DNA from 4 places in the Embleya sp. NBC_00888 genome. Region 2 is predicted to be linked to each of the others. Evidence: riboswitches for the same ligand, from Rfam matches in the RefSeq annotation. Region 2 holds a riboswitch; each other region holds the start of a gene.

Region 1 (4,020 bases), 1.2 Mb from region 2:
GGCTCGGTCAGGCAGTAGCTGGCCAGACCGCGCATCGCGCACAGGTCCGGGAGCCACCTGTGGCGCTGCTCGGGGGTGCCGTGCCGGTCGATCATCCAGGCGACCATGTTGTGGATGGAGTAGTAGGCGGCGATGCTCGGGCAACCGCCGGCCAACGCCTCGTAGATCAGTGCGGCATCCAGTCGGCTCAGGCCCGAACCGCCCGCGTCCTCACGGACGTTGATGCCGCCGAGACCGAGGTCGGCGCCCTTGCGCAGGACATCGACCGGGAAGTGCTTGGCGCGGTCCCACTCGATCGCGTGCGGGGCCAGGTGCTCGCGGGCGAAGTCCCGCGTCGTCTCGACGATCGCGAGCTGATCCTCGGTGAGGGTGGTCATCGGGTCAGCCCATCGTGGGGATGGTGAAACTCGCGGTCTCGCGTGCACCGGAGAACCAACGCGAGGTGATCGTCTTGGTCCGGGTGTAGAAGCGGATCGAGTCGGGTCCGTGCTGGTTGAGGTCGCCGAATCCGGACCGCTTCCACCCGCCGAACGTGTGGTAGGCCACCGGTACCGGGATCGGCACGTTGACGCCGACCATGCCGGTGTTCACCCGGCGACCGAAGTCGCGGGCGGTGTCGCCGTCGCGGGTGAAGATCGCCACGCCGTTGCCGTACTCGTGCTCGCTCGCCAGTCGCAGCGCGTCCTCGTAGTCGGCCGCGCGCAGCACCGACAGGACCGGACCGAAGATCTCCTCGCGGTACACCCGCATCGAGGGCGTGACGTGGTCGAACAGCGACGCGCCGACGAAGTAGCCGTCCTCGTGGCCGGGGACGCGCACGTCGCGGCCGTCGACGAGCAGCTTCGCGCCCTCGCGCACGCCGATGTCCAGGTAGTCGTGCACCCGGGTGAGCGCGTCCCGACCCACCAACGGGCCGAAGTCGGCGTCGGGGTCGTGGGAAGGGCCCACCCGCAGCGTGGCGATGCGCTCGACGAGCTTGGCCACCAGCGCGTCCGCGGTCTCCGCACCGACCGGAACCGCCACCGAGATCGCCATGCAGCGCTCGCCCGCGGAACCGTATCCGGCGCCGATCAGGGCCTCGACGACCTGGTCGAGGTCCGCGTCCGGCATCACGATCAGATGGTTCTTGGCGCCGCCGAAGCACTGGGCGCGCTTGCCGCGCGCGGTGGCCGAGGTGTACACGTACTCGGCGATCGCGGTCGAGCCGACGAAGCCCAGCGCCTGGACGCGGGGGTCCTCCAGCAGCGTGTCGACGGACTCCTTGCCGCCGTTGACCACGTTCAGCACACCCGGCGGCAGTCCAGCCTCGAGGAAGAGCTCGGCCAGGCGCAGCGGTACCGAGGGGTCGCGCTCGGACGGCTTGAGGACGAACGCGTTGCCGCACGCGATGGCCGGGGCGATCTTCCACAGCGGGATCATCGCCGGGAAGTTGAACGGGGTGATGCCGGCGACCACGCCGAGCGGCTGGCGCAGCGAGTGCACGTCGATGCCGGTACCCGCGTTGTCGGTGAACTCGCCCTTGAGCAGGTGCGGGATGCCGACGGCGAACTCCACAACCTCCAGGCCGCGTTGCAGATCACCGTGGGCGTCGGCGATGGTCTTGCCGTGCTCGGCCGACAACAGCTCGGCCAGCGAATCGCGTTCGGACTCGACCAGTTGCAGGAACCGGGAGAGCACCCGGGCGCGCTTTTGGGGGTTCCAGGCGGCCCAACCCGGTTGTGCCTGCTCGGCGTCGTCGATCGCCGCCAGCGTGTCGGCGCGGTCGGCCAGCGGGACGCGCGCCTGCACGCGTCCGGTGTTGGGGTCGTACACGTCGCCGAACGCGCCGGACGCGCCGTGGACGTGCTTGCCGCCGATGAAGTGGGAAAGCTCGCGGACCATGAACGACCTGTCTCTCGTCAGGTGCGATCCGGAGGCGGGGCAATGACCCGACCACGGCAACCGCCGCTGCGGGGCGCGGAGTTGCCGAGGTCGGGTGGCACGTGAGGGTGGTCAGGCGAGCCCGACGACCTCGACGTTCGCAAGATCGTCCGGGGCGAGTGCGCAGACCGGCGTCATGCGTGTTTGCTCCATCCTCGTGGACAACACGGATATACCCGCGGCCGGTATCCTGACTTCCGGATCGACACACGCCGCCCGCCTTCCCGGCTTTCGCCAGTGGCGTGGTGCCTCGGCAGCGCACTCCCCGGTCACAGTGGCGGGACCGTGCCGGATTCACACCGACTTCCCTGCACCGCGGACCTTGTAGTTCAAGACGATATAGTCGGACGTCCTAGTAAGTCCAGCGTCGATCGAGCTCGAGCGCGTGGGTGACGACCTTCGTCCAAGTACTGATGCGTGACTGATTCCGGGTCGCTGGTCTGTCCGTAACGTCTTGACCTGCGGAAAGCAGGACTGGAACCGCGTAGGACAGAGCACTGGAACCCGCCGGGCAGGCCCGGCGGAGCGACTCCCCGGCACCTTCCGGCCCTACGGCGGCCGGTACCTCGTGCACGTTACGCAACACGAGGTGCTGGAGGGAGGTTGGGCCGGGAACGTCGTGATGATCGGCTTCCCCGGGATCGCCGAGGCGCGGGCCTGGTGGGAATCGCCCGCGTACCGCAGGATCGCGCCGCTGCGCTCGCGGCACATCAAGGGCGACATCATCCTGATCGAGGGCGTACCCGAGGGCTACGACCCGAGCGGCGCCGTACAGGCGCCGCGCGAGGCTCTGCGCGCCGAGTAGTGCTCGGGCTCGGCTCGTGGTCAGCCCGTGCCCAGAGCGTCCGCCGCCCTGGTCAGGTCCGCGGCGATGTGGTCCCAGTCCGGTCCGTGCAGCCACAGGTTCTCGGCGGCCTCGCGCATCAGCGCCGGCTCGTCCGGGCGTTGCAGGAGCACGAGCCGGTAGGACAGGTTGCGGATCCAGACCGGCAGGCGGCCGTCGACCAGGTGCGGGGACAACTCGCGCAGCATGGCGAGGATCGAATCCGGGTCGGCGAAGGTCAACTCCTCGACGAAGTAGGACTCGCGGTGTTCGAGGTCGCACGGCGGCGTGGGCCGGTACTCGTCGCCGTAGAGGCAGCGTGCGTGCTCCGTCAGGCTGCTGTGCATGTCCCGGAGCCTACGACACCACGACAACCCTCGTGGTCCGATTGCACCCGCCTCGATTTGATAGGCAAGTCGATATTTGCGCATCGTGACCCGTTGGCTCAAGCCCGACGCACCCGGGAGCACGCCATGAGGATTCACCTGTCCAGCGTCTTCGTCGACGACCAGGAGAAGGCCCTGCGCTTCTATACGGACGTGCTGGGCTTCGTGAAGAAGGCCGAGGTCCCGCTGGGCGAGGTCCGGTGGCTGACCGTGGTCTCGCCGGAGGATCCCGACGGGACCGAACTGCTGCTGGAGCCGGACGGCCATCCCGCGGTGAAGCCGTACAAGACGGCGCTGGTCGAGGACGGCATCCCGGCCGCGTCCTTCGCCGTGGCGGACGTGGACGCGGAGTTCCACCGGCTGCGCGAACTCGGCGTGCAGTTCACCCAGGAGCCGTTGAAGATGGGCCCGGTCACCACCGCGGTCTTCGACGACACCTGCGGCAACCTGATCCAGATCGTGCACAGCGGGTAGGAACCCCACGCGGGCACTGCCTCACCCACCCGTACCGTGCCACCCGTACCGTGCCGTTCGCGGCGTCGAACTCAAAGGTCGACGACGAGTCGAGCCGACAGGGAACGCGATACGCACGGGTACATGTGACCGGCAGGTGCGCCGATGTCGTCACGATGTTCGGGGGTTCCCTCCAAGACGACGACGTCGCAGGCGGCACACAATCCCTCGCGGCATCCGGATGCCATCGGGTGGCCGGAGCGGTTGAGGGCATCGAGCATCGTCTCGCCGGACGCGACAGCGACCCGGTCCCCGGAGCGTGCGCAGACCACCTCGAACGGCGAGTCGGGGGCGAAGCTCCTCTCGGCTCGGCGGAAGCGTTCGAGGTGAAGCCGGTCCGCGGGAAAGTGCGCGCTACAGGCGTCGAGCATGCCGACG
Region 2 (4,020 bases):
CGGGTCACGCGTGGCACCGCTTCGTGCTGGCCACCGGCCCGGTCCAGGGACACATCGTCACCGCGGTGGTGGCGGTACCCCTCATCGCGTCCGTCGCGGGCGCGGGCTGGGCGGTACTCGCGGCCGCCACGGTGCTCCTCGTCGTCATGACCGTGTCCGACCACCTCCGCCAGGTCCGCGCAACGCAGGAGCCGGACGCGCGGCAGGTGACCGCGGCTGCCTGACTCTTCGGGGCCGGGGAGCCTGCTCTGCTAGCGTCCCCGGCCATGAACGACAGCGTGTACGTGGGCAACGCGGGCCCGGACGCGGCGCTGGACCGGGGGTGGCTGCTCGGCCATTTCAAGGACGTCGGCGATCCTCGGCACAGCGAGGCGGTGGAGATCAAGTGGGGCGTGCACCCGCCCGGCGACGCGCGCGCCGAGTGGGTGACCGGTGAGGCGCGGACCGCGCTGCTGATCCTGATCAGCGGCCGGTTCCGGGTCGAACTGCCGGGCCGCAGCGTGTTGTTGGCGAAGCAGGGCGACTACGTGGTGTGGGGTCGCGGTGTCGACCACTCCTGGGCGGCCGAGGAGGAGTCGGTGGTGCTCACGGTGCGGTGGCCGTCCGTGCCGGGGTATCGGGTGGACGAACCCACCTGAGCGGCGGCGCGCGCCGGCGCCGCGGCCCACCCCCAGGCCGGCCACCGTGTCGGCCGACCTTCAGGGCGGTGCCGCTGCGGCCGACGCTTTTCGGCCGGCGCCTCCCGGGCGGCGCCTCCCACCCGGTGACGAACGGCACCGTGCGTTGCTCGCGCGACCCGTTGTACGACGAGCGGCTCATCTCGTACGCTCCGCAAGCCGACCCGGTCCGGGTCGGCGACACAACCGCATAGTTCGCAATCCAGGGGAAGCCGGTCGAAATCCGGCGCTGACCCGCAACCGTAGGCGGTGGCCGACAGGCCGCCGCGAGTCGGAATGCCTGGATTCGTACGAGTTTAAGGCTCCAGCTGTCGTGGACTGCACGCTGAAGCCCGGATTTCACGTCCGGCGGTGTCTCGTCGGCGCGATGCCGGGGGTCGGCGGTCCTGTGAGGAACATCGCTCGGCCCGGTCGGCATCGGTTTCGCCGCTCGTGCCGACGCCCGTCGCACGAAGGGAATCCGCACGTGAAATTTCGTGGGAACAAGGCTCGAATAGGCCGGCTGGTCGGGGCACTCGCCCTTCTCCTGCTGCCCGCCACCGCCCAGATCACCGTGAGCGCACCCGCCGCCTACGCCATCGACCCCACCAAGGGCTCCGCCGGCGTCTGCCCGGACGCCAACGGGGTGACCGTGATCGTCGACTTCCAGGAACTCGGCGGCGCCACGCTCACCCGCTGCGCGCCCGGCGATCAGGCCACCGGTCTGGCCGCGCTCAAGAACGCCGGCTTCCAGATCCAGGGCACGAACCGGTGGGGCGAGGCGTTCATCTGCCGGATCGAGGGCAAGCCCGGCACGGACACCGAGCCCTGCGTCAACACCCCTCCGGCGTCGGCGTATTGGTCGTACTGGCACGCGCCGAACAACGGCACCTGGACCTACAGCTCGTGGGGCGCGAGCAACCGCAAGCCCCCGCTGGGCAGCTTCGAGGGCTGGTCCTTCTCCAAGGACAAGACGTCGACCACCAACCCGCCACCGCGCGTGGCCCCCACGCGCCCGTAGGGCCGGCCGACGCCGGATCCGAAGCGAGGTCGTCTTCGGCTCCGCGACCGCGTTCGTTCCGCCGGGTCATCGCCGACGCGCGTGATTCGGTCGGAACGAACGCCGGGAACGGACCGCGCACGCCTGCCCGATCGGCGTCCGCGTCGCGCGTACCTCGTTTCACCGTCCACCGGGTGGACTCGCCTGCCGAACGCGCCCATCGCCGGCTAAGCTGACGGACGCAGTCGGTTCGCCCTGCCCGCCAGGCAGGCGCGTCGTAAGAGGGAACCCGGTGTGAATCCGGGACTGCCCCGCAGCGGTGAGTGGGAACGACCGCCGTCAACAGCACTGGGCCCGAGTCGGGCCCGGGAAGCGACGGCCAGTAGGAGTCCGCCCTTTCGGTGGACGCGCCCACGAGTCCGAAGACCTGCCACTGCCCGTGTGCCGACGAGGCGCACGGTGATCTCGGTGACCTCGTGGGCGGGTCGGCGGACAACCCGGTGGCACACGTGCGCGACAGCGCCGAAACGGCCCCGCGGCTTGCCCTCCCTTCGCGCCCTCGATCCGTCCCGGGATTCCGGAGACAGCTCGCGAAGGAGAGTTCCGTGACCACCAAGTCCGCAGCCGCGGCAACCCGCGCCACCGTGTACGGCTACCCCCGACAGGGCCCGCGCCGGGAGTTGAAGAAGGCCATCGAGGGCTACTGGGCCGGTCGGGTCACCGCCGACGGGCTTCGCGACACCGCGGCCGAACTGCGCCGCGCCAACCGCGATCGGCTCGCCGATGCCGGCGTGCACGAGGTGCCCACCGGTGACTTCTCGCTCTACGACCACGTCCTGGACACCACCGTGATGGTCGGCGCGATCCCGCCCCGCCACCGTGCGGCCGTCGAAGCCGACGCCCTGGACGGCTACTTCGCGATGGCGCGCGGCACCCAGGAGGTGGCGCCGCTGGAGATGACCAAGTGGTTCGACACGAACTACCACTACCTGGTCCCCGAACTCGGCCCCGACACCGTGTTCTCCGCGAACTCCCGCAAGCAGGTCGCCGAGTTCGAGGAGGCCGTGGCACAGGGCGTCACCGCCCGGCCCGTACTGGTCGGCCCGATCACCTATCTGCTGCTCGCCAAGCCCGCGCCCGGTGTCGCGGCCGACTTCCAGCCGCTGACCCTGTTGGACCGACTGCTGCCGGTGTACGCCGAGGTGCTCGCCGATCTGCGCGCGGCCGGCGCCGAGTGGGTGCAACTGGACGAACCCGCGCTGGTCCAGGACCGCAGCTTCGCCGAACTCAACGCCATCGCGCGCGCCTACCGCGACCTCGGCGCGCTCGCGGACCGGCCCAGGCTGCTGGTCGCCTCGTACTTCGACCGCCTCGGCGAGGCGTTGCCGATCCTGGCCAAGGCGCCGATCGAGGGGCTCGCCCTCGACTTCACCGGAGCCGCGTGCGCCAACCTGGACGCCCTGGCCGCCGTCGGCGGACTGCCCGGCAAGCGCCTGGTCGCCGGCGTCGTCGACGGGCGCAACGTGTGGATCAACGACCTCGGCAGGTCGCTGGCCACCCTGGGCACCCTGCTGGGCCTGGCCGAGCGCGTCGACGTGGCCGCGTCCTGCTCCCTGTTGCATGTGCCCCTGGACGCCGGCGACGAGCGCGATATCGACCCGCAGATCTCCCGATGGCTCGCCTTCGCCCGGCAAAAGACCGAGGAGATCGTCACGTTGGCCCGCGGCCTGGGCCAGGGCACGGACATCATCGCGACCCACCTCGCCGCCAACCGGGCCGACCTGGCCGCGCGCAAGGCCTCCGCGCTGACCCACGACCCCGCCGTACGCGCCCGCGCCGCCGCGGTCACCGACGCGGACGGCCGGCGCAGCCTGCCCTACGCCGAGCGCGCCACGACCCAACGCGCGCACCTGGGGCTGCCGTTGCTGCCCACGACCACGATCGGCTCCTTTCCGCAGACCGGCGAACTGCGCACCGCCCGCGCCGATCTGCGCGCCGGACGCATCGACGAGGCGGGCTACGAGGAACGCATCGAGTCCGAGATCCGCGACGTGATCTCCTTCCAGGAGAAGGCCGGGATCGACGTCCTGGTGCATGGCGAGGCCGAACGCAACGACATGGTGCAGTACTTCGCCGAACGACTCACCGGATACGTGGCCACCCGGCACGGCTGGGTCCAGTCCTACGGCACCCGGTACGTGCGCCCGCCGATCCTGGCCGGCGACATCTCCCGTCCCGAGCCGATGACCGTGCGCTGGACCTCGTTCGCCCAGTCGTTGTCCGACCGCCCCGTCAAGGGCATGCTCACCGGACCCGTCACGATGCTCGCGTGGTCGTTCGTGCGCGACGACCAGCCGCTCGGAA
Region 3 (4,020 bases), on a different replicon from region 2:
GTGTTGGAGCGGCAGGGCCGGCTGCGCCGGGTCCGCGGCGGCGCGATGTTCACCGGCCGCGACCCCCGGGTGGAGCCGTCCTTCGAGGAGGCGCTGACCTCGGCGTCGCCCGCGAAGACGCTGATCGGGCGGGCGGCCGCGGCACTGGTGTCGCCGTCCGAGAGCGTGGTGCTGGACGTGGGCACGACCACCACGTTCGTGGCCCGCGCGCTGGTGGACCGCGAGGAACTGCGCGACCTCGTGGTGTTCACCAACGGGTTGACCATCGCCCTGGAGCTGGAACGGGCGATCCCGCGGTTCTCGGTCGTGGTCACCGGCGGCACGCTGCGGCCGTTGCAGCACTCGCTGATCAATCCGCTCGGCGACCACATCCTGGAGCGGATCCACGCCGACACGGTCTTCCTCGGCTGCAACGGCGTGCATCCCACCGGGGGCATCACCAACGTGAACCTGCCCGAGGCCGAGGCCAAACGCGCGATGTTGCGGGCCGCGGGTCGCCGGGTCGTGGTCGCGGACGGCTCGAAGCTGGGCCGGGTCGAACTCGCCGTGGTGTGCCCGCTGGCGGACATCGACCTGCTGATCACGAGCGGCGCGGCCGATGCGGAGGCGCTCGACGCGCTGCGCGACGCGGGGCTGGAGATCCTGGTCGCGGAGTAGGCGGGCACGGCGCGAAGCGGGTGCGGGAGGGGCACGTACCGGAGCGCGCGGAGTAGGTGGTCACGGCGCGAAGCGGGTACAGGGGTGGGCGCGTACCGGAGTGTGGGACCCGGCCCGGACCCGAGCCGGTCCTCCCGCCGTGGCCGCTCACTCGGCCGCCGTGACCCTCGGCGGGCCCGTCCCGGCCCCCTCGCTCGACGGCCGAGGCGCCCTGGTTAGGCTGCCCTTGCGAACGGTTCACCCGGCTTCGACCGATTCCGGGTGTCGCAAGAGGGAATCCGGTGCGAATCCGGAACTGCCCCGCAGCGGTAAGTGGGAACGAAAGTCGTCATCACGCACTGGGCCCCGGTCGAACGGGTCCCGGGAAGCGACGACCGGTAGGCATCCCGGCCACACCCGTGGCTCCCGGGACCCGCCCACGAGTCCGAAGACCTGCCGTCGCCCGCGTCCGCCTCGCGCACGCGGACTTCCGGGACCTCGCGGGCGGGTCCGTCGGACGACGGCGCCGTGCGGTGTCCGCCGCCGTACTCCCTCCCGAGTTCCCCCGACGAGGACTCGCAAGGGAGAGCTTCGACGATGCGTACGCAGATACCCGGGCGGATGCCGGCGGCACACCGATATTCGTGGGCCGCGGCGGTGGCCGCGCTCGCGCTGTTCGCGACCGCGTGCGGCGGCGCCGTGCGGGACGACAAGGCCGCCGCTCCCGCACCCGCCGCCTACAAGCCGTACACGGACACCGACAACTGCGGTGTGACCACGAGCTACGACCGGCCGCCGCAGCGCGCCGCGACGCTGACCTCCAACGCGACCGAGTTGATGCTCGAACTGGGCCTGGCCGACCGGATGGTGGGCACCGCCTACCTCAAGGGACGGACCATCGGCGACAAGTACAAGGAGCCGTACGCGCGGATCCCGGTGCTCGCCGACGCGCAACCCTCGCTGGAGAAACTCCTCGAAGCCACCCCCGACTTCGTCTACTCGGGCTACCCGGACGGCTTCTCCGAGTCGTCCGGCCACACCCGGGCGCGGCTCGGCGAGTTGAACGTCAAGACCCACCTCAACCCCGAGGGCTGCGCCAAGGCGCCGGTCACCTTCGATCAGCTCTACGGCGAACTCCGCTCCATCGGCGGCATCTTCGGCGTGCCCGAGCGCGCCGAGCGCTCCGCCGCCGCGTTCCGGCAGCGGCTCGACGCGGTCACCGCACGGCTCGCCGGCGCCGCGCCGGTCAAGGTGTTCGTGTACAACTCGGGCGCCGACGCCGCGCAGACCACCGGCGGCAACTCGATGCTCAACGAGATCATCACCCGCGCCGGCGGCACCAACGTGTTCGCCGACCTGAACGAGCGCTGGACCAAGGTCTCCTGGGAGCAGTTGGCCGAACGCAAGCCGGACGTGGTGCTGATCTACGACTACGTGACGCCGCCGATCGACGCCAAGATCGCCACCCTCAAGGCCACACCGGCGCTCGCCGACGTACCGGCGCTGCGCGCGAACGCCTTCCCGGTGATCTCGCTGTCCGTCGCGCAGCCCGGGCCACGCTCGGTGGACGCGGTCGAGGAACTCGCCAGGCAACTGCACCCCGACCGGCCGTGACGGTCGATCGGGACCCGGTGGCGGTACGGGTCGCGGTCCTGCGCGGCGAGGGCCCACCGACACCGCCGGCCGGCCGGAGGTCGTCCCGGGCGGCCGGGTCCGCCTTCCGCTGGTGGTCGGCGGCCTCCTCGTCGCGCTGTTCGCGGCGGCCGCGGCGGGGCTGCTGGTGGGGTCGGTGTCGGTGCCCTGGTCGGAGACGTGGCGCATCCTCGCGCATCGCATCGGCGGGGACGCGTGGGTGCGGCCGTCGTGGAGCCGCGCACACGACCTGATCATCGCCGACACCCGGCTGCCCAGGGTGCTGCTCGCCGCCGTCGTCGGCGCGACGCTGGCCGTGGTGGGCATGGTGATCCAGGCGATCGTGCGCAACCCGCTGGCCGGGCCGGACGTGCTCGGCGTCTCCTCCGGCGCGGCCACCGGCGCGGTCCTGGTGATGCGCTGGGGCGTCGCGTCGATCGGCGGCCTGTCGCTGGGCGCGCTCACCCTGAACGCGGCCGCGTTCACCGGCGGACTGATCACCCTGCTCGTGGTCTTCTCGGTGGCCCGCTCCGGTGGCCGGGTCACCGCCGTGCGACTGGTCCTGGCCGGCGTCGCGGTCAGCGCCGTGTTGTCCTCGCTGACCAGCCTGCTCGTGCTGACCTCACCGGATCCGCAACTCGCCGCCCAGGTGCTGTTCTGGACGCTGGGCGGCTTCGGCTCGGCCCGCTGGACGCTGCTGCTCGTCCCGGCCCTCGCGCTCGCGATCGGCCTGGTGGTGCTGCTGCTCCAGGCGCGCAACCTCAACCTGCTCCTGGCCGGCGAGGAGAGCGCGGCCGCGCTCGGCCTGGACGTCCAGCGCTTTCGGCAGGGCATGTTCCTGCTCGCGGCGGTGCTCACCGGGGTCGTCGTCGCGGTCAGCGGCGTGATCGGCTTCGTCGGCCTGATGTTGCCGCACGTGGTGCGATTGCTGGTCGGCGCGGATCATCGGCGCGCGCTGCCGGTGGCCGCGCTGCTCGGCGCGGTGTTCGCGATCTGCGCCGACCTGGTGGCGCGTACGGTGCTCGCGCCGCAGGAATTGCCGGTGGGCATCGTGACCTCGCTGGTCGGCGGCCCGTTCTTCGTCTGGCTGCTGCGCCGGGACGCGCGCCGGGAAGCGGGCGCACGATGACCGGGCCCGCGGCACGCCTGGTCCTGGACGACGTCACCTTCGCGATCGGCGGTCGGCCCCTGGTCGACGCGGTGTCGCTGACCGTCGAGCCCGGCGAGGTGGTCGGGCTGCTCGGCCCCAACGGCAGCGGCAAGTCGACCCTGCTGCGCAGCGTGTACCGGGTGAACCGGCCGACCTCGGGCCGGGTGCTCCTGGACGGCGAGGACGTGTGGACGCACTCGGCGCGCTGGGCCGCGCGCCGGATCGGCACCGTACTCCAGGACATGCCCACCGACTTCCCGCTGACCGTGCGGGACGTGGTCGCGATGGGCCGCTCCGCGCACAAGGGCCTGCTCGACCCGGATGACGCGACCGACCGGGCGATCGTGGCGGCGGCGGTGGAACTGCTCGAACTCGCCGACCTGACCGAGCGCGCGTTCGCGCTGCTGTCCGGCGGTGAGCGGCAGCGGGCGCTGGTGGCAAGGGCGTTGGTACAGCAGCCGGGCCTGCTGGTTTTGGACGAGCCGACCAACCACCTCGACATCCACCACCAGCTCGCGCTGCTGCGGTTGGTTCGTCGGCTGGGCGTGAGCGTGCTGGTGGCTCTGCACGACCTCAACCTGGCGGCGATGTTCTGCGACCGG
Region 4 (4,020 bases), on a different replicon from region 2:
TGGTCCGGCCGTCGGTCCGCACGGACTCCCGCAGCAGACCCAGCACCTCGGCCGCCGTCCGGGTGTCCAACGCACCGGTCGGCTCGTCCGCGAACAGCACGGCGGGGCGCACGGCCAGCGCGCGGGCGATCGCCACCCGTTGTTGCTGGCCGCCGGACAACTCGTGCGGCCGGTGCCGGGCGCGGTCGGTCAGGCCGACGCGCGCGATCACCTCGGCGATCCGCCGGCGGTCGGCGCGCTTGCCCGCGAACCGCAGCGGCAGCGTGATGTTCTGCTCCACCGTGAGGGTGGGCAGCAGGTTGAACGCCTGGAAGACGAAACCGATCCGCTCCCGACGGAGCCTGGTCAGCGCGTTCTCGTTGAGCTCGGCGAGGTCCCGGCCGGCCACCGCGACCGTGCCCGACGTGGGCCGATCCAGGCCGGCCGCGCAGTGCAGGAAGGTGCTCTTGCCGGAGCCGGACGGACCCATCACGGCGGTGAACGAGCCGTGTCCGAAGGCGAGGGTGACCCCGTCGAGGGCGGCGACCGAGGCCGAGCCCTTGCCGTACACCTTGCGCACCGCGTCGAGCCGGACGGCCGGCGCCCCGACACCCTCCGGTTCGTCCCCGATCGTGTGTCGTGGCCGTGTCGGTCGCCCGCTCACTGTCGTCCCTCCGCCGTTCCGGCCGCTCCCCGTTCACGGCACCGGATCCACGCTAGGAGCGTGAAACGGGCGTGCCCATGGGGCTGGCCACCCTTCGGGGGTGGGGCCGGCCCCATTCCCGAAGCCCCGCCGAACCCACCGGCCGCGGCGAACCCGGGCGCGGTTCTAGGCCGAAGTGTGTACGCCGGTTCGTTCCCGCGGAGGGCGTGCCGGGCCGGGGCCCGGACCTAGCCTCATAGCCGTACCCGCAGGTCGAGTGGAGGAGGAAGACCGTGGCGAAGGCACGCGGTTCGTTGACGGCCGGCCTGTTGAGCGCGGTGGTGGGCGGAGCCCTGAAGCTGTTCGCGGACGACGTGGACACACCGGTGGTCGCGCTCGGGAAGATCGGCGTCGTGTTGCTCATCGTCGGCATCGCCGAGCTGCTGTACGGGCTCTACCAGCTCACCCAGGAGGCCCGGAAGGGCTGACCGGGGCGACACCGGCCGGACCGAGGAAGCCCGGAAGGGCCGATCGGGGGACGAGCCTGGGAAGGGCCGATCGGACCGAAGAAACGTCGGAGCAGTCGGTCGGGGGACGAGCCCCGAAAGGCCGATCAGACCGAAGAACCCCCGGAACAGCCGCCGTTCGGGGCGCAACCTCGAACAGCCGATCGAACCGACCCGGGCCCGCTCAGCCGAGCCGCCGCCGGCCCGGCCGACGGTGGGCGACGAACGCCAGGACACCCGCCCCGAGCACGGCCGAGCCGAGGAACGCCACGAGCAGCGACCCGCCGCCCGGATCGACCCCGGCGCGCGGACGCGCCGCCGACGCGGCCGAGGGTGCGCGGAGTTCGTCGACGCCGCGATGGACGCCGAGCTTGCCCGCCCGGGTCTCGACCGGCCGGCCGGACGCACCGGGGCCGGCCACCACCTCGATCCGCACGCTCGCGGTGGCCTCGCGGCCGAGCCGGTCGACGATCGTGTAGCGAAAGCTGTCGCGTCCGGTGAAGCCCGGCCCCGGCGTGTACCGCAGCACCGAATCCGCCTCGTCCCGCTGGAGCACCAGGCCGTGTTCGGGATTGGTGTACGACAGCACGACCAGCCCTTCGCCGGAGTCGCCGGCCAGGACCGGGACGTCCACCGACTGCCCGGCGCGAGTGCCCGCCCGATCGGCGACGGCACGCGGGACGGGCGGCAGGATCGCCTCGGGCTCGTCCCTCGGCCGCACCCGGTCGCCGGACCCGACGGGGCGCCCGGCGCCGGCGGTCAACAGCGCGGCGGACGGGGTGGGGCCTCCCGTTCCCGCGCCAAGGGGCCCGGCGGGTGGGGTGGCGTGTCCCGACCCGGCGCCGAAGTCCGCCGCGGAAGGGGTCGGCCGCGCCGAACCGGCATCGAAGAGCCGCACGGAGGAGGCGAGATGCCGTCCCTCGGCGCCGAACCACCCCGCGCAGGCGGCGGGATGCCCCGACCCCGCTCCGAACAGCGAAGCACAACAAGCCAGGACCACGCCCGCTCGAGGTACCCGACCCACCCGACATGCCTGACCCACCCGACGCGTCGGACCGGCTGGTTCAGGTGTTCCGGACACCGTGGACACGCATACCTCCGGCACTGATTTCCCGGCACGGCCGGATCTCGGATCGACTCACCGGCGCTCGCCGGCACCCTTCGGCGCCGATACCGCCGGGCCGACGCCGGCCGAGGGAGCCGCTCTCGGAATCCGATCCTGGGCTTCGCCCGCGCCGGTCCGGGGCTCGGCGCGCGGACCGGCGGCAAGCTTCACCCGCACGCGTGGTCCGGATCCGACGGTGGACCGGGCCCGTCGGGCGTGTCATGGTGGGAGGCGCAAGGCGACGGCGGTACGAGGAAGCCGGTGTGAATCCGGCGCGGTCCCGCCACTGTGATCGGGGAGCGACTCCCGAACCGGCCACGGCCCCCAGACGGGTCGGAAGGCCGGGAGGAGCGATGATCCGAGAGCCAGGAGACTCACGTCGTCGCCACCTCACCAACCGGGGCGGATTTCCCCGAGAGAGGCCGGTGCCGACCATGTCCTTGGTTCTGAGCCGGATCTACACCCGTACCGGCGATGCCGGCACGACCGCGCTGGGCGACAACTCCCGGACGCGCAAGACCGATCCGAGGTTGGCGGCGTACGCCGACACGGACGAGACCAACGCGGCGATCGGGGTCGTGCTCGCGCTCGGCGACCCGCAACCGCAGACACGCGCGGTATTGGCGCAACTGCAGCACGACCTGTTCGACGTCGGCGCGGACCTGTGCGCGCCGATCGCCGAGGGGGACACCCGGCTGCGGATCACCGAGGCGGACGTGGCCCGGCTGGAGGAGCACTGCGACGCGTTCAACGCGGAACTGACCGCGCTGCGTTCCTTCGTACTGCCCGGCGGCAGCCCGGCCGCGGCCCTGCTGCACGTGGCCCGCACCTCGGCCCGCCGCGCCGAGCGCTCGACCTGGGCGCTGATCGAGGCGGACGAGCGGGCGACGGCGGGCGGGGCCGCGACCGTCAACCCGCTCACCGCGCGCTACCTCAACCGGTTGTCCGACCTGCTGTTCGTCCTCGCCCGGCGGGCCAACGCCGGCGGTGCGGGTGATGTGTTGTGGCGTCCGGGCGACAGCCGCTGACCGGCGCGCGGTCGCGGTCCCACGTCGGCGGGCCGCTGCGCCGGCTCGCCGACGTGGGGCCCTACTTCGAGCTGCGGACCGGACCGATCACCGACGGCGCGGGCTTTCGGCCGTTGGCCGAGCTGTACGACCGGGCCGCGCCCGCCGCGTGGGCGGACCGGGTGGAGCACGTACGGGCCCGGCTGCGGACCGAGGAACCGCGGGTCGCCGCGTCGATCCTGTACCTGGGCGTGGCCTCACGGTTGTGGTCGGTGGCACTGGGCGCGGCGGTGCTCGGCCGGGTGGTGCCCGACCTGGATCCGGCCCGGACGTACTGGCGCTTCCCGGACGCCGGGCCGGTCGAGTTGTGGGCGCCCGATCCGGCGCCGGTGCCGGTGTCGGACGACCGTTCGGGGATCGAGCAACTTCACGACGCGGTGTTGCTCGGGCATCTGGTGCCGCTCGCCGGGGCGACCCGAGCGGTGGTGCCGGTCGCCGAGCGACTGCTGTGGGGCAACGCCGCGTCGGCCCTGGTCGGCGCGGCCCGCGTGTTGCACCGGCACCTGGCTCCGGCCGAGCCGGAACTCGTCGCGACCACACGCGTGTTCGCCGACGGCCTGTTGGCCGCCGGCCGGTTGCGCGGAACCGGCCTGCACGGTGCGCTCGGCGCGTTCCGCCGCACCACGTGCTGCCTGTACTACCGGATCCCCGGAGGCGGTACGTGCGGCGACTGCGTCTTCCACGACAAGCCGCCGCGCCCGGCCCGGACCCGGATCGGGT

The links. A riboswitch is a leader RNA that binds a small molecule or an ion and turns the genes downstream of it on or off. The one in region 2 is predicted to bind cobalamin.
Region 1: another riboswitch for cobalamin. It lies ahead of OG948_RS51655 (CoA-acylating methylmalonate-semialdehyde dehydrogenase); the one in region 2 lies ahead of metE (5-methyltetrahydropteroyltriglutamate--homocysteine S-methyltransferase).
Region 3: another riboswitch for cobalamin. It lies ahead of OG948_RS12855 (ABC transporter substrate-binding protein); the one in region 2 lies ahead of metE (5-methyltetrahydropteroyltriglutamate--homocysteine S-methyltransferase).
Region 4: another riboswitch for cobalamin. It lies ahead of OG948_RS16990 (cob(I)yrinic acid a,c-diamide adenosyltransferase); the one in region 2 lies ahead of metE (5-methyltetrahydropteroyltriglutamate--homocysteine S-methyltransferase).

The regions. Positions count from the first base shown of each region.
Region 1 covers NZ_CP108785.1:4,002,583-4,006,602, forward strand. Annotated here, with positions in the region: gene OG948_RS51650 (acyl-CoA dehydrogenase family protein) at 1-377, opposite strand, end outside; gene OG948_RS51655 (CoA-acylating methylmalonate-semialdehyde dehydrogenase) at 382-1,881, opposite strand; cobalamin riboswitch at 2,083-2,253, opposite strand; partial or broken gene OG948_RS51660 (DUF1330 domain-containing protein) at 2,444-2,725, shown strand; gene OG948_RS51665 (hypothetical protein) at 2,746-3,090, opposite strand; gene OG948_RS51670 (VOC family protein) at 3,217-3,603, shown strand; gene OG948_RS51675 (PDR/VanB family oxidoreductase) at 3,675-4,020, opposite strand, start outside.
Region 2 covers NZ_CP108785.1:2,772,192-2,776,211, reverse strand. Annotated here, with positions in the region: gene OG948_RS46495 (low temperature requirement protein A) at 1-224, shown strand, start outside; gene OG948_RS46490 (signal peptidase I) at 267-638, shown strand; cobalamin riboswitch at 884-958, shown strand; gene OG948_RS46485 (flagellar hook-length control protein FliK) at 1,144-1,677, shown strand; cobalamin riboswitch at 1,886-2,106, shown strand; gene metE (5-methyltetrahydropteroyltriglutamate--homocysteine S-methyltransferase) at 2,262-4,020, shown strand, end outside.
Region 3 covers NZ_CP108784.1:3,174,264-3,178,283, reverse strand. Annotated here, with positions in the region: gene OG948_RS12860 (DeoR/GlpR family DNA-binding transcription regulator) at 1-657, shown strand, start outside; cobalamin riboswitch at 874-1,112, shown strand; gene OG948_RS12855 (ABC transporter substrate-binding protein) at 1,234-2,250, shown strand; gene OG948_RS12850 (FecCD family ABC transporter permease) at 2,363-3,397, shown strand; gene OG948_RS12845 (ABC transporter ATP-binding protein) at 3,394-4,020, shown strand, end outside.
Region 4 covers NZ_CP108784.1:4,085,421-4,089,440, reverse strand. Annotated here, with positions in the region: gene OG948_RS17005 (ABC transporter ATP-binding protein) at 1-643, opposite strand, end outside; gene OG948_RS17000 (DUF5708 family protein) at 916-1,110, shown strand; gene OG948_RS16995 (Ig-like domain-containing protein) at 1,313-2,026, opposite strand; cobalamin riboswitch at 2,483-2,609, shown strand; gene OG948_RS16990 (cob(I)yrinic acid a,c-diamide adenosyltransferase) at 2,668-3,261, shown strand; gene OG948_RS16985 ((2Fe-2S)-binding protein) at 3,237-4,020, shown strand, end outside.